3 regions of the Sphingobium aquiterrae genome follow, and region 3 is predicted to be linked to each of the others. Evidence: riboswitches for the same ligand, from Rfam matches in the RefSeq annotation. Region 3 holds a riboswitch; each other region holds the start of a gene.

Region 1 (5,271 bases), on a different contig from region 3:
CCGCACGCCGCTCCGTCCCCCGCCGCCGGTCCGCATCAGAAGCCGACCTTCACGCCGCCATAGGCCGCGCGGCCGGCGGAGACATAGCTGAACACCTCTTCATAGCGCTCATCGGTCAGGTTCTCGACCCGGCCATAGATCGCGACGCCGGGCCGCAGCTTATATTCGGCGTTGATGTTCACCAGCGCATAATCCTTCAGCGCCATCCTGACCGGCACATAGCTGGGATCGATATAGGCATCGTCCTGCTGCCGGCCGTTGTAGCGCAGGGTGAGCGTGCCCGAAAAGCGCTCGTCGGTGCTGAACACGGTCGCGTTGAAGCTCGCCACATGCCCGGGCCGCCGCACCTCGACAACGCCATCCTCGCGGGCCTTGAGATAGGTGTAGGCTGCGTCGAGGCGCAGTTGCCTGATGGGCCGCGCGCTGGCGAAGACCTCCAGCCCATGCTGCTTCGATGTCGTCGTGCGGTTGCCTGGCGTCGCCACGAAATCCGGTGCGGGGTAGGTGGTGTAGATCTCATCCTTCAGCCGGCTGTCGAACCAGGTGGCGCCGATGGTCGCCGCGCCATCGCCCAGGCTCTGCTCGATGCCCGCTTCCCAGCCTTCGGACTTTTCCGGCTTCAGGTTCGGGTTGCCGATATAGCGGCCCGCATCATAGCTGAAGAGTTCGAAATAGCCGGGGTTCTTGACGCCCGTGCCATAGGCGGCGCGGATGCGCGTGCCGGTTTCGAAGCGATAGCTGCCCTGCACCCGCCATGTCGTCGTATCGGCGAAGCGGTTGTTGAAATCATGGCGGACAGAGGCGCCCAGCGCCAGCGCGTCGCCGGCGTTCAGCTCATATTGGCCGACCAGCCCGACATTGTCGGTATGCCGCTTGCCGCCGAAGGAGAAGGGGGAGGCGACGCTGTTCTGGAACTGCTCGCGCTCCACGTCGACGGCGGCGGTCAGCCTGTGGGACAGAGCTTCGTCGCCCAGCTTCAGGCTGCTGGTGAAGGAGCCCTTCAGCCGCTGGCCCTTGTCGCCATAATCGATGCCGAAGGGGGAGTAACCGGTGCGCTTCGTGTCGGCGATCTGGCCCGACAGGGTGCTGACCCAGCGCCCGTCGAGCGCGGTGAACTCGCCGCTCAGCAGGCCGTAAAAGGCGCGGTTCTTCACATGGACGCCGGGGCTGTCGATGACATAGCCGAAGGTCGGGCTGCTCGTGTCGATGTCCGTATTGTTGTTGTCCGCGTCGGTATAGCTATAGCGGGCGACGCCGGTCAGCTTGAAGCTGTCGGTGGGCGTCCAGATGAGCTTGCCGCTGGCGCCGATATTGTCCGACCCGGTATCGCGCTGGCCGCCGCGCGCCGTCGCATAGCCGTCCGTATGATAATAGGAGGCCGACAGCGCATAATCGAGCGTGCCCGATACGCCCGCCGCGCGCGCGCCGCCGCTGAAGGTGCCGAGGGAGCCGCCCTCCGCGCGCAGGCTGTAGCCGGGTGCTTCCGTGCCCGTAAGCGTCATATAATGGATAACGCCACCGATCGCATCCGACCCATAGAGCGAGGATTGCTGGCCGCGCAGCACCTCTATGCGCGCCTGCGGATCGGCGATCAGCGTGCCGAAATCATATTCGCCCTGATAGGGGTCCGCCACCTCGATGCCGTCGATCAGCACGAGGACGTGATTGCCCTCCGTGCCGCGGATGCGCACCTGCGTCAGGTTGCCGATGCCGCCGACGCGGTTGACCGCGACGCCCGGCACATCGCGCAGGATGTCGGAGACGATGCGGGTCTGGCGCTGGTCCAGCGTCGCGCTGTCCAGCACCGTCACGGACGCGCCGAGCCGGTCGACGGGCACGCCCTCGCCGGAGCGCGATGCGGTGACGACGATGGCTGCGCCATCCGCCGTGTCGAGGTCGCCCGGAACGGGCCGGGTCTGCGCATGGAGCGGCATCGCTGTGATCGCGGCCAGCGCGCAGGTGGAAAGGAAAAGGCTCTTCATCGTCATTGCCCCCGGCGCCTGAGCATGAAAGGCGGAGGCGTGCCGTTTGCCTTGAGCGAACGGTCGGCGCGTTGCGGGCGGACGGGCACCTTGTCGCCGCCGGCGTTGCGCCGATGCGGCCTCCACCGCATCGTTCGTCGCTCAGACGGAGAACACCGTGCCTCGACCATCCCCTGGACCCAGGCAAGAGCGACCAAGCGCCGGCAGGTCTCCTGGCTCGCGGGTCACGGCACGATGCACACCTTCCCATGCCGGCGCGCATCGGCGCCGGCCCAGTGGTCGCCCGTCATCCCCGAAGGGGCGCAGGACAAGTGCATCGCGCTCGCCGCTTACAGTTGCAGGGACAGCCGCGGATTTGGATGGCAAGCCACCCGCACCGCATTCCCTCTTAGGCCCCTTGGCAGGGGCACCGGCGCGATCAGTCGGGAAACGGGTGAAACCCGCTGCCCGCGGCGGGCCATAGGGCAAAGGACGGGCGCTGCCAATCCCGTGCCCGCCAAACGGAAGCAGGCCCGCATCGGGGGGATGCGGACCTGCGGCGATTTCAGCGCTGCGATGGGTGGGCGCTTGTTTGAGCTTTGAGTGCCTATTTGACCTTGGCGAGATAGGCCGTCATCCGCTTGGCGGCGAAGGGCGCCAGCTTCACGGCCTTGGCCGCTGCGATGTCCGCCGGGGTCGGCTTGCCGACCTGGACCAGCGCCACCATGCCCATGGAATAATGCGGCATGCACTTGATGCCGTAGAGGCCGGGCTTGGTGACGACCATCGACGCTTCCTTGTTCATCGCGCCCTTCATCGGCGTGGCGCCGGCGGGCAGCATGGTGGGAATGGTCTCTGCATTATGGCTGGGATTGGTGGGGTTGAAGACGATCCGGTCGCCGACCGCGGCCTTGATGAAAGACGGTTCGAACACCATCGCGCCCTCTGGGCCCTGGTTCTTCATGTGGACGACGATGTCCTTGGCCAGCGCCGGGGTGGCAGCCAGGGAAAAGGCGATGGCGAGGATGGGGGCAGCAAGGGCAGCCGAACGACGAAACATGGTCTTCTCTCCCGATTCGATTCCTGGTTACGACATTTTTCGTTACGATATTCTCTTGGGCGGCGACATGGACATCCGGCCATGCCTATGGCTGCTGGAGGGATGAAAGAACTGCCGGAAGGCGGCAATTGTCCTTTGGTGCAAGGCGGATAGAGGCGGGCGGCGATTCAGCGTTCGGGTATCGCGGGCGTCAGCGCAAGGCCCAGGTCGGCCCATCCGTCCGATCCCTCGGCCATCCACCAGACCCGGCTATAGCCCATGGCGCGCAGCCGCTTCGCCGCGTTCCAGCTCATCCAGCAATCGGCAAGGCAGAAGGTGACGATCATCCGGTCTCGCCGCCCGCGCGACAGGCGGGCGATGCCTTTGGCAAACCATGTCGCGATGTCCGGCGCGGGCACGCCGCGGCCGGCTTCGGGAAACCAGTGGGCGCCGGGGATGGTGGCGCGGGCGCGCGCCAGCCGCCAGCGTCCGTCCGCCTCGCGGTGGCCGCCTTCGGCCGGGGTGACATCGATGAACAACGCGTCCCTGTCCGGCCGCAGCATGGCGGCGGCGTTCGGCGCGATGCGGCCGACGCCGTCGGGCGGGCGGATGACGGGCGCGCGATAATGGGCGATGCGATAGCCGTCCGGGTCGAACAGCGGTTCGCCATCCTGCGCCTGCCCCGCCGTTGCCGCGCACAGCGACAGCAGTGTCGCTGCGATCCATGCCCATGCCCGCATCCTGTCCCCCTCCCTGCTGGCCGATGCTTCGGCCCAAGGTCCTATGCCAAGGTCCTATGCCAAGGTCCTATGGTAGCCGATCCTGCGCCGGTGTAGACCCGGCAATAGGGAGAAGGATGTGGCAAAAGGCCAACGCCTTGCATGGATGATCGCCATGGTCGCGGTACTGGGCGGTGCCATGCCCGCGCGTGCGGGCGCCCCTTATCCGGCCGATCCGCTGGGATCGCCGATGTGGCAGGCCCATGCCCGCACGCTCTTCGGCGACGATCCGGTGCGGTTCGATCCGCGCGTGCGGGTGCTCTATCCCGAGATTGCGGAGAACCAGCGCAGCTTTCCCGTCGCCATCGACGCGCGCGGCATCGCCGATGTGAAGCGCATCGTGCTGCTGGTCGACCTCAACCCCATTCCCATCGCGATAGATTACCGCCCCGTGGCGGCGGCGCCCTATGTCGCGACCCGGATCAAGCTGGACCAGCGCACGCCGGTGCGCGGCGCGGTGCAGCTCAGGAGCGGCGCATGGCTGGTGTCGGGCGGCTGGGTGGATGCGGCGGGCGGCGGTTGCTCGACCCCGCCGGTCAGCCGGGTCAAGGGCGACTGGGCGCAGCATCTGGGGGAGATCAGGGGCGAGGCATGGCCGGTGGGCGAAACGCAAAGCCGCCTGCGCGTCAGCTTTCGTCATCCGATGGATACGGGGCTGGTCGACAATATCGCCACCTATCATCTCGAAACCCTGCGCGTGGCCAATGCGGCGGGCAGGACGCTGGGCGACATGGAGATCTGGGCTGCGGTGGCGGAGGACCCGGCGCTCACGCTGATGCTGGACGCGGCGGCGGGGGAGAGCCTGACGGTCGATGCGCGCGACACCAATGGGCGGGACTATCATGCCGTGATCGGCGTGGCGAAGCAGTCGCCCGGCCTGCTGGCGGCGCAGCGCTGATGCCGACGCGCCGCCCGCTGCCCACGCGACGGCCAGTGCCCACACGACGGACGCTGCTGGGCGGCGGCATCGCGGCGGCGTTCGCCGCCGTCGCCATGCCCGGCAGGGTGCTGGCCGCGCAGGAATACAGCATTGCCCCGGTCAAGGTCGCCGATGGCATCTGGATGGTCCATGGCGCGGATGAACCGATCCTGCCGGCCAATGGCGGCGCCATTGCGAACATCGCGATCATCGACACGCCCGCCGGCACGCTGCTGTGCGATTGCGGGCCGTCCGTCCGCTATGCCCGCGCGCTCAGAGGCGTGGCGGAAGCGTTGACGGGGAAGCCGGTGATCCGCGTCTATGTGACGCATCTCCACCCCGATCATGGGCTTGGCATTGCCGCGTTCGATCCGGCGATCGTCGCGGCGCTGCCCGGCACCATCGCGGATATCGGCCGCGACGGGCGCGGTTTTTCCGATGCCATGTACCGCATGCTGAACGACTGGATGCGCGGCACGGACCTGGTGCTGCCGGGCCGGCGGATCGAGAGCGACGGCGAGGATTTCGGCGGACGGCGGCTGAAGCTGCTGGCGCTTTCCGGCCACAGCGCGG
Region 2 (5,271 bases), on a different contig from region 3:
CTTCTGCGCGGCATGGGTGGCGATGATCTGGCCGCCGAACCGTCCCTCCGGATGATCGTAGCCGATGCCCATCACCAGCTTGAGCGGATCGATGGTGGACAGCGGCGAGCGGATGCCGTCGCCGTCGATCACCGTGCCCTTGGCATAGCTGATCGCCATGCGCCCGGAGAGGCCGCTCTTCATGCGCAGGTCGAGCCGGCCCTCGGCGCCGGAGATGCGCACCCGGTTGAGGTTGATGAACTGGAAGATCGCGGGATTGGAAGGGGTGAACCCGCCGCCGACCACTTCCTGGCTGATGAAGTTGCGATAGCGCCCGGTAAAGCCGGTCACGCCGCCGCTCACCAGCCCTTCGGCGAAGCGCAGGCCGCCTTCATAGGTTTCGCTCGTTTCCGGCTTCAGGTTCGGATTGGGCAGCGAGGTGTAGCCCTGGGCGAGGTTCTGGAAGAACTGGTTGACCTGCGTGGGGGAGGGCGCCTTGAAGCCGCGCGCATAGTTGGCGAACAGGTTGACGCCGCCCAGTTTCACGACCCCGCCGATCTTGGGGGAGAGGCGCGATCCGTTCTGGCCCGCCGTATCGAACACCGGCAGCAGCGGATCGTCCTTCGGATCGAGCTTGTAATGGTCGAAGCGCAGCACCGGATAGAGGGTGAACATGCCGTCCGCCAGCGCGATCTCGTCGCCCAGATAGGCGCCGGCGAGCGTGAAGTCGGTGATCGGGAAGGCGCGGGTCGGGAAGGTGTCGGGAGGCGTCGGCGTGGTGCCGTCGCGCAGCCCCTTCTGCCGCGTGACGCTGATGTCCCCGCCATAGACGACGCGGTGGGCGATGGCGCCGGTGCGCAGGTCGCTCCGCAGTTCGGCGCTGGCCCCGATGACGCGGTTCTCGAAGGTGTTGAGCCGGGTGCGGTCGGCGGCGGTGTTGCGGTCCTCGGCGCTGAACTGGCGGTTCTCGCCATCCTGATACCAGAGCGACAGTTGCGCCTCGTCGATCGCGCCCGTGCCGCGATACCGCCAGTCGAGGCTGACGCGATCGCGGCGGGTCTTGTCGTGCGCCGTAAGGCCGATGACGCTGGTGGCGCTCGTCGCCGCGGCGGCGATGCCGCTGAGCACATTGGTGCGCATGTCGTCGTCCAGATGATCGAAGGTCAGCCGGACGCGATGCGCCTCGCCGGGGTTCCAGACGATCTTGCCCAGCACGGCATTGGAGCGGCTGTCCTGCGGATTGGGCGTGGTCCGGTTGGCATTGGGCGCGTCGTTCGTCCCCTTGTTGTCGAATTCATGCCCGTCCCGGCGGGTATAGGCGACCAGAGCCGACCATGCCCCGCTTCGCCCGGCCAGAATGGCGGTCTCGGAAAACTGGTCGTCCGCCGAATCATAGGCCGCGCGGACGAGGCCCGCGACATTGCGGTCCTTGCGCAGGAAATCCTCGGGGTCGCTGGTGACGAAGCTGACCGCGCCGGCCAGGCCGTCGCTGCCGTAAAGCGCGGAAGCGGGGCCGCGCAGGATTTCGACGGACTTGATGAGGCCGACATCGACATAGTCGCCGCGTCCCGCCGACTGCGCGCCGAAGTCGAAACCATCGGGCACGCGCACGCCGTCGACCTGGATCAGCACGCGATTGCCTTCAAGGCCGCGGATGTTGAAGCCGGCATTGCCGTCCCGGCCTGTCGTGCCGCTCGCCGCCCCGAAGCGCGTGGGCGCCCGCCGGACGCTGACGCCGGGCTCGAACCGCACGAGGTCCTTGATGTCGGACACCATCTGGTCGGCGATCTGCCGATCCGAAATGACCGAGACCGTCGCGGGCACGTCGATCACGGCCTGCGGCAGGCGCGTAGCGGTCACGGTGATCGCGTTGCGCTGGTCGAAGGTAACAAGCGGGTCGCCATCCTGCGCCCGCGCCAGGCCGGGGGCCAGGGCAAGGGTGGCGGCCAGCGCCGGGATCGACGCTGACAGGATCATGTGCTGCGGACGCCGCGCATCCGGCTTGGAAACGGCCAATGAAGCCCCCTTTAATATTGATAATGATTCTCATGTGCTGTTTATCGGCAGGGAAGGCCCTCCGTCAACATGAAGTGCAAAAGGAGGACCGCGACGAACCGCCCGGTTCGATGAGCGTCCGATGGGCGCGGCGTGCCGGACGTGCTTTTATCTTCACTTTTCGGCAAGGCGCCTCTATGCCCCGCGTTGAAGGACGGCATGAGCCGCCCTTCGAAGATCGCGCCGGTGCCCCGAAAGGGGCTTAAAATGGGAATGCGGTACGGATGCCTTGGCATCCTATTCCGCAGCTGTCCCTGCAACTGTAAGCGGTGAGCGCGATGCATATCGACCTTCCGGGATCATCGGGGGGTCAGCCACTGGGCCGGACGCTAAGTCATGCGGGGCCTGGGAAGGCCATGCATCGTGCGATGACCCGTGAGCCAGGAGACCTGCCGGCGTCTGGTCGCTCTTGCCTGGTCCAGGGGATGGCCGTGGCACGGTACTCCGTCTGAGCGACGCTTGTGCGGCGGGAGCCGCACCGGCATGCGTGCCGGGCGCTGCAGGGTGTCCGTTCGGCAGTGCATGCCGGCCGTTCGCGCGGAGGCTCCCGTCCGGTTTCGCTGACACCGACGGGGAAATACCCATGAATATCGCCTGTTTTCCGGCGACGGCGGCCGCCGCCCCACGAACGCGCGCGCACGATCGCCGCAAGCCCCGCCCCGTTTCGCCGCAGGCCCCGGCATGACCGTGCCCCAGATTTCCCCGTCTTCCCCGCAAAGGCCGCTGCGACGGCGGATGATCGGCATGTTCGGCGGGCTCATCGCCGCCAATGTCGCGCTGTGGCTGTGGGCGTTCGCGCTGTTCCCCGGCAACACCGTGATGCTCGGCACGGCGCTGCTCGCCTGGAGCCTTGGCCTGCGCCATGCCGTCGATGCCGATCATATCGCGGCGATCGACAATGTGACGCGCAAGCTGATGCAGGATGGCCAGCGGCCGCTGACGGTCGGCTTCTGGTTCGCGCTGGGGCACAGCGCCATCGTGCTGATCGCGGCGGTCACGATCGCGCTCGCGGCGAGCGCGGTCAGCCGGATCGAGGCGGTGGGCGCGGTCGGCGGCGTCATCGCCACGGCCATCTCCGCGACCTTCCTGTTCGCGATTGCGGGCATGAACCTTCTCATCCTGCGATCGGTCTGGCGCACCTTCAACGAGGTGCGCGCCGGCAAGCCCTATGGCGAGGACGATCTGGACCTGCTGCTGGGCAATCGCGGTGTCCTGTCCCGCCTGTTCCGGCCGCTGTTCCGGCTGGTGACGCGCAGCTGGCATATGGCGCCGCTGGGTTTCCTGTTCGGCCTCGGCTTCGACACGGCGACGGAGGTCGCGATCCTCGGCCTTTCGGCGGGGCAGGCGGCGAACGGGCTTTCGATCGGCACGGCCCTGATCTTCCCGCTGCTCTTCGCGGCGGGCATGGCGCTGGTCGATACGGCGGACGGCGCGATGATGATGGGCGCCTATCAATGGGCGTTCGTGAAACCCATCCGCAAGCTCTACTATAACATCACCATCACGCTGGTGTCGGCCATCGTCGCCATCATGATCGGGGGCATCGAAACCGCCGCGCTGCTGGGCGAGAAGCTGGGCCTTTCCGGCGGCATCTGGTCGCTGGCGGCGAATCTGGGCACGCATTTCAACAGCCTGGGCTTCGCGATCATCGGCCTGTTCGCTGTGTGCTGGATCATCAGCTGGGCGATCTACCGCTGGAAGGGCTTTGACGAGATCGAGGTGGCCGGTCGTGCCTGAGCGCGACCTGTCGCTGACGCTGGAGGGCGTTACCGTCCGGCGCGGGCGCACGGTTGCGGTCAGCGATGCCAGCACGCTGTTCGCGCCGGGCCGGCTGACCGCCGTCATCGGCCCCAATGGCGCGGGCAAGAGCAGCCTGATCGAAGCGGCCGCCGGGGTGCTGAAGCCGGTATCGGGCATGGTGCGGCTGGGCGACAGGCCGATGGCCGACATCGATCCGCGCATGTTGGCGTTGCAGCGCGCCTATCTGCCGCAGCGTGCGGCGGTGAGCTGGCCGATCAGCGTCGAGCGGCTGGTGGCGATCGGCCTCACGCCCTCGCTCCCGTCCTTCGGCCTGCTTTCGCCGGCCATGCGGGAGGCTGTCGACCGCGTGCTCGCCGAATGCGACCTGCTGGCCCTGCGTGACCGGCCCGCGACCGCGCTGTCGGGGGGCGAGCTGGCCCGCGCCATGCTGGCCCGGGCGCTGGTCGCCGATCCACGAATCCTGATCGCGGACGAGCCGACGGCGGGGCTCGACCCCCTGCACGCCATGGCCTGCATGCACCGCCTGCGCGCCCGCGCCGGACTGGGGGCCGTCATCGTCGTGGCGATCCATGACCTGACGCTGGTGCGGCGCTTTGCCGATGCGGTGGTCGCCATGCGCGGCGGCCGCATCCTCGCGGCTGGCCCGGCCGACACGGTGCTGTGCGCCGACACGCTGTCCCGCCTGTTCGACCTGCCGGTGCGGGTCGAGGCGGACGCTATCTCTTTTCTCGACCCCATCCCCCTGTCCGAAGGAATTTTCGCATGAGCAAGGTGCCTGCAACCGTCATCACCGGCTTTCTGGGCGCCGGCAAGACCACGCTGATCCGCCATCTGCTGGAAAATGCGGGCGGACGCCGCCTTGCGCTCATCATCAACGAGTTCGGCGATGTCGGCATCGACGGCGATCTGGTGAAGGGCTGTGGCGATGAAGCCTGCGCGGAAGAGGACATCGTGGAACTGGCCAATGGCTGCATCTGCTGCACCGTCGCCGATGATTTCCTGCCCACCATGCAGCGCCTGTTGGACCGGCCCCTGCCGCCGGACCGGATCATCATCGAGACATCCGGCCTGGCATTGCCCAAGCCGCTGCTCAAGGCGTTCCAATGGCCCGCGATCCGCACGCGCGCGACCGTGGATGGCGTGATCGCGCTGGTCGACGCGGATGCGCTTGCCGCCGGCCGCTTCGCCAGCGACGAGGCGGCGCTGGCCGCCGCGCGCGCGGCGGACCCGACGCTGGACCATGACAGCCCGATCGAGGAACTGTTCGAGGATCAGCTCGCCTGTGCCGACCTGGTGCTGCTGGGCAAGACCGACCTTGTCGATCCGCAGCTGCTGGACGCGCTGGAGCAGGGTCTGGCCGCGCGCGTGCGGCCCGGCGTCGCCATCGTCCGCAGCGCCCATGGCCGGGTGGACCCGGCGCTGTTCCTGGGCCTGGATGCCGGCGCGGAGGACGATCTGGACAGCCGCCCGTCGCAT
Region 3 (5,271 bases):
CGCCAGGGGTAGCTCCGCCGTTTCGAGCCGGGAATAATGGAAGCTGTGCCCCCGCAGATGGCCCTCCGGCAATGTCACCTCCTGCAGGCCCAGCCCGGACAGGCGCGGCTGCATGCTTGCCCCGGCATCCAGCAGGCCGAGCATGGACGCCTGCTCCCCCGCGACATCGGCCAGCGTGCGCGCGCAATACAGCATGCCCCCGCATTCGGCGAGGATCGGCCGGCCCAATGCATGATGCGCGCGAATGCTCTCCATCATCGCGATGTTTCCGGCGAGCGCCCGCAGGTGAAGCTCGGGATATCCGCCCGGCAGCCACAGGGCATCGCAGGGCGGCAGCGCCCCATCGCGAATCGGGGAGAAAAAGCGCAGGCGAGCACCCATCCTTTCCAGCAGGGCGAGATTGGCCGGATAGAGAAACGCAAAGCCATCGTCGCGGGCGACGGCGATTCTGACATCCTCCAGCAGGCGCGGCGGCTCCCCATCGTCCGGCGCGGCGAAAGACACCGGCGGCGGCAGCCATTGCGCATCGGCGGACAGAAGCGCCGCCGCGCGCTCGATCCGGGCATCGAGATCGTCGATTTCCTGCGCCTGGACGAGCCCCAGATGCCGTTCTGGAAGTGCGATCCCACCATCGCGGAACAATGCGCCCAGCCAGCGGACATCCCCCCTTAGGCTGTCTCGCAGCATCCCGGCATGGCGCGCACCCGCCACCCGATTGGCGAGCACGGCGCTGACACCGATATCGTCCCGATAGCTGGCAAGGCCATGCACCAGCGCGCCGAAGCTCTGCGCCATCGCGGAACCATCGACCACCGCCAGCACCGGCAGGCCGAAGCGCGCCGCTAGGTCGGCGGCGGAAGGATGGCCGTCGAACAACCCCATCACGCCTTCGACAAGGATCACATCGGCGTCGCGCGCCGCTTCATGCAGCAGGGCGCGGCAATAGGCCTCACCCCCCATGAACAGGTCGAGCTGATGGACGGGCGCCCCCGATGCGCACTCCAGGATCATCGGGTCCAGGAAATCCGGGCCGCATTTGAACACGCGCACCCGCCGCCCGGCCATGCGATGCCGCCGGGCGAGCGCCGCGGTGACAAGCGTCTTGCCCTGCCCCGATGCCGGCGCGGCGACCAGCAAGGCCGGGCATCGGGCGTCACCCCGCATCGATCGATGCCGCCACGGCCCTCGGATCAACGACCGCCTTGTGGTGCTGGCCCTCCATGTCGCTCATCGGCGCTGTCCCGATGACTGGCCGGACGTCAGCAATACGACCACCGCATGACAGGCGATCGCAACGCCCGTCCATGTCAGCGTCGACAGCAGCGATCCGGGGAAATAGCGGATGATGCGCCCCGCGAACCCGGCCAGCGACGGGTCCTTGAAATGGCCGCTCAGGACATAGAATCCACCGCTGGAAAACAGATGGCCGACAAATGTCGCGCCGACCGCCAGCACGACGATCGCGGGCAGGATGGCAAGGCTCGCCCCCATGCGCTTCGCCGCGAAACGCCCGGCGCACCACATGGTGCCATAGGCCGGCACCAGCATCCAGTAGGCCGGGGTGAAGCAGAAGGACGCCCCGCCCCTCGCGCCGATGACGACAAGGTCGATGGCAAAGGCGAGCAGGAACAGCGCCGGAAAGGCCATGCGCGAACGGATATAATATCCGGCGACGAAAAAGCTCGCCCAGCCGGTGTCGGGCAGGTGGACATAGGCGCTGAGCGAATGGGTGCGGGTGGCAAGCATCACCAGCGCCAGCAGCGCAAAAATGCCAAGGTCGAAACGCGTGCGTTGGGCCATCATCATGGTCTCCGAACAGGAAAGGGAATCAGCGATGCCGGCGCAAAGGCCGGCGGGGAAAGCGCATCGTGGCCGGCATGGTGGCTGCACACCACGCGCGCCGGGCCATGGCGTCATTCTTCAGCTGTGAGGCATCATCGCGGCTCCCCCCTTCAACGTTACGCACAATGTCGTCACGCAAGGGGTTCAGCCCTCGTCCGCCCGGTACATCCCGCCCGCGCGAAGGATCGACGGCAACCGGCCGGTTTCCTGACTTCTCGGTTCCTCGCGCCCTCGCCGCCTTCTCAGGGCCAAGACCCCAATGGCATGTGGCGAAGCGCTCGCCGATGACAGTTGCGGGAGCAGTGCCGGCTTTGGCCAGATGGCCGTTCCGGACTTCCCGATTAAGCCCTTTCGGGCACCCGTTGCGCCACCGGGGATAGGATAGCGGGCGTCGTTGCGCAAGCGTGCGGCATGATCGCGGCTTGCGGAATGCTGCAACGCACGGTATCTGCCCGCCTCGCGACAGGTTCCCCGAAAGGGGATTCAAAGGGAACGGGGTTCGATACCCCGGCTGCCCCTGCAACTGTGAGCGGTGAGCCATCGGGCCAAATGCCATTGGGACTTTCGGGTTCTGAGAAGGCGGTCCGGAACGGCGTCGACCCGCAAGCCAGGAGACCTGCCTGACGCGGTCGTTCTTCGTCCGGGCAGGGTGCACCGGCCGAGCGGGGTCTTCCTCGAGCAACGACATTGACTGCCTCGCGCGGGAAAGCGCGGGCCGGATGTCGTGCGCATGCGCCCGTGCATTCTCCCGCGTCTCCCGTTCGGGGCTCCGTGCCTTTGGGGGACCGAATCAATGCATACCGTTTCACATTTCTTCTGCCTTTCCGCTCTTATCGCCTCGCCCGCGCTGGCCCAGACGCCCGATACGGAAGCCAGTGCTGGCGCCGACGCCGACAACAGCCAGATCGTCGTCACCGCGCTGCGCACCCCGGTCGAGCGCGACCGGGTCTCGTCCAGCGTGACCGTGCTCGACCGCGAGGATATCGAACAGGCACAGCCGATCGCCATATCGGACGCGCTCGTGCGGACACCGGGCATCAGCATGGTCCGCAACGGCGGCTATGGCACCACGACATCGCTGCGCATCCGTGGCGCGGATGCCGGGCAGACGGTGTTCGTCATCGACGGGATGCGGCTGGCCGATCCGTCATCGACGGCGGGCGGCTACAGCTTTTCCAACCTGCTGACCGACGATATCGAGCGGATCGAGATATTGCGCGGGCCGCAATCCATCCTCTGGGGCAGCGACGCCATCGGCGGCGTGGTGAATGTCCAGACCGCGCGCCCCACAAAAGCGCTGGAGGGCAGCGCCGCGATGGAGGCCGGATCGCGCCAGACGATCAGCGGCCGGGCGGCTGTCGGCGGGCATAGCGACCTGCTGGACTGGCGCCTGTCCGGATCGACCTTCACCACGGACGGGATTTCCGCGCTCGCCAGCGGAACGGAAAAGGACGGTTATCGCCGCAACGCCGGCAATGGCACCGCCACGCTGCGCCTCTCGCAGGCGGTCTCGGTCGACCTTCGCGGCTATTATGCCAGCGCCCGCAATGATTTCGACGGCAGCTCCGGCGACGCCCCCGTCTATGGGCTGACGAAGGAATGGACCGTCTATGCCGGCATCAACGCGGCGCTGCTGGATGGCCGGCTGAGGAACCGGATCGCCATCCTGCAGAGCGATACCGACCGCGAGAATTACGATCCGCGCCGCACGATCCGCGCCCTCAATTTCGATGCGAAGGGCAAGGTCCGCCGCTATGAATATCAGGGCACCTTCACGCTTTCACCGCTGGCCGACATGGTCTTCGGCGCGGAGCGCGAGGAGCAGCGGATGACCAATGGCTCGCCCGCCAACAACGCCCTGCCCTATACACTGACGCAGACGCGCGCCGATATCGACAGCCTCTATGCCGAGCTGCGCCTGACGCCTCTTGCCGGGCTGACGCTGAACGGCGGCGCGCGGCGGGATCATCATTCCAACTTCGGCGGAAACACGGTATTCAGCGCCGGGGCGGCATGGTCGCTGAACAAGGGGGCGACCGTGCTGCGCGCCAGCTATGACGAAGGGTTCAAGGCGCCATCGCTCTATCAGCTGTTCAGCCTCTATGGCGCGGCCAACCTGCAGCCGGAAAAGGCGCAAAGCTGGGAGGCGGGCATCGAACAGGCGCTGCTGGGTGAGAAGCTGCGGCTTTCGGGCACATGGTTCGAACGGCAGACCGATAATCTGATCGACTTCGCCTATTGCCCGACCAGCGGCGCGCTGCCGGCCATATGCTATGTCCCCGGCACCACGACCACGCGTTTCGGCTATTATGCCAATGTGAACAAGAGCCGCGCCCATGGGCTGGAATTTGCCGGCACGCTCCACCTCGGGCGCCTGACCATGGATGGCAATTACAGCTGGATCGCCGCCGTCGACCGGACCGAAGGCGGCAATTTCAATCGGCAGCTGGCGCGCGTGCCCCGGCATCTGGCCAATGGCCGGATCGGCTATGATTTCCCCTTCGGCGTCACCACCAGCGTTGCCCTGCGCTATGCGGGTGGCAGCCTCGACCGGATCGGCGGCACCATGCTGGACGATTATCTGCTGACGGACCTGCGGGCGGAATGGAAGCTCCTGCCCGGCCTGACCGTGCAGGGCCGGATCGAAAACCTGTTCGACGTCGCCTATGAGACGGCGGGCGGCTATTCATCGCTCGGCCGCTCCGTCTATCTCGGCATCAGGAGCCGTTTCTGATGCTGCGCCGGGTGGAGGATGGATCGGCGGCTGGAACGGGGGTGGTCGTGTGCAGCACATGCCGCCTTTCCCCCGAACAGCGCGAGGACGGGGACGGGCGGCGCGGCGGTGCGCTGCTCGGCGATGCCTTGCGGCGCGTCAAAGACGGCGATCCCGCCTTTGACGGCATCGCCGTGCAGGACATGGCCTGCCTGTTCGCCTGCACCCGGCACTGCACCGTCCACATCCGCGCGCCGGGCAAGATCGGCTATGTGCTGGGCGATTTCACGCCCGATGACGATGCCGCCCGCGCCATCCTCGATTATGCCCGCCATCATGCCGCCAGCGCGGAAGGACAGGTGCGCTATGCCGACTGGCCGGCCGGCGTGAAAGGCCATTTCATCACCCGCACCCCGCCAGAGGGATTTGTGGTGCCATGAGCCTGTTTCCTTCCGTCGCGGCATTCGAGCATGCGCTCGCCAACCTGACGCAGCCCGATCCGCAGGCCATGGAGGCCACTTCGCTCCGGCAGGCGGCATTGACCAAACCGGCCGGATCGCTGGGGCGGCTGGAAGAGATCGCGCTGTTCATGGCGAGTTGGCAGGGCACCGCCCGCCCCCGCGCGGAGCGCATCCGGGCGGCCGTGTTCGCCGGCAATCATGGCGTGGTCGCGCAAGGGGTCAGCGCCTTTCCGCCGGAGGTGACGCAGCAGATGG

Evidence for each region. Region 3 has a riboswitch for cobalamin ahead of WFP78_RS12985 (TonB-dependent receptor plug domain-containing protein). Riboswitches for the same ligand answer to the same signal wherever they lie in the genome.
Region 1: it holds a riboswitch for cobalamin, as region 3 does, so the genes downstream of both, WFP78_RS03255 (TonB-dependent receptor plug domain-containing protein) here and WFP78_RS12985 (TonB-dependent receptor plug domain-containing protein) in region 3, are expected to answer to the same signal.
Region 2: it holds a riboswitch for cobalamin, as region 3 does, so the genes downstream of both, WFP78_RS10435 (HoxN/HupN/NixA family nickel/cobalt transporter) here and WFP78_RS12985 (TonB-dependent receptor plug domain-containing protein) in region 3, are expected to answer to the same signal.

The regions. Positions count from the first base shown of each region.
Region 1 covers NZ_JBANFL010000002.1:212,281-217,551, forward strand. Annotated here, with positions in the region: gene WFP78_RS03255 (TonB-dependent receptor plug domain-containing protein) at 36-1,982, opposite strand; cobalamin riboswitch at 2,168-2,411, opposite strand; gene WFP78_RS03260 (pseudoazurin) at 2,569-3,021, opposite strand; gene WFP78_RS03265 (rhodanese-like domain-containing protein) at 3,189-3,740, opposite strand; gene WFP78_RS03270 (quinoprotein dehydrogenase-associated SoxYZ-like carrier) at 3,886-4,677, shown strand; gene WFP78_RS03275 (quinoprotein relay system zinc metallohydrolase 1) at 4,773-5,271, shown strand, end outside.
Region 2 covers NZ_JBANFL010000008.1:100,057-105,327, forward strand. Annotated here, with positions in the region: gene WFP78_RS10430 (TonB-dependent hemoglobin/transferrin/lactoferrin family receptor) at 1-1,995, opposite strand, end outside; cobalamin riboswitch at 2,202-2,445, shown strand; gene WFP78_RS10435 (HoxN/HupN/NixA family nickel/cobalt transporter) at 2,716-3,771, shown strand; gene WFP78_RS10440 (ABC transporter ATP-binding protein) at 3,764-4,561, shown strand; gene cobW (cobalamin biosynthesis protein CobW) at 4,558-5,271, shown strand, end outside.
Region 3 covers NZ_JBANFL010000011.1:37,906-43,176, forward strand. Annotated here, with positions in the region: gene WFP78_RS12975 (cobyrinic acid a,c-diamide synthase CobB) at 1-1,164, opposite strand, end outside; gene WFP78_RS12980 (hypothetical protein) at 1,228-1,806, opposite strand; cobalamin riboswitch at 2,023-2,220, opposite strand; cobalamin riboswitch at 2,290-2,480, shown strand; gene WFP78_RS12985 (TonB-dependent receptor plug domain-containing protein) at 2,636-4,576, shown strand; gene WFP78_RS12990 (DUF1636 domain-containing protein) at 4,576-4,995, shown strand; gene cobT (nicotinate-nucleotide--dimethylbenzimidazole phosphoribosyltransferase) at 4,992-5,271, shown strand, end outside.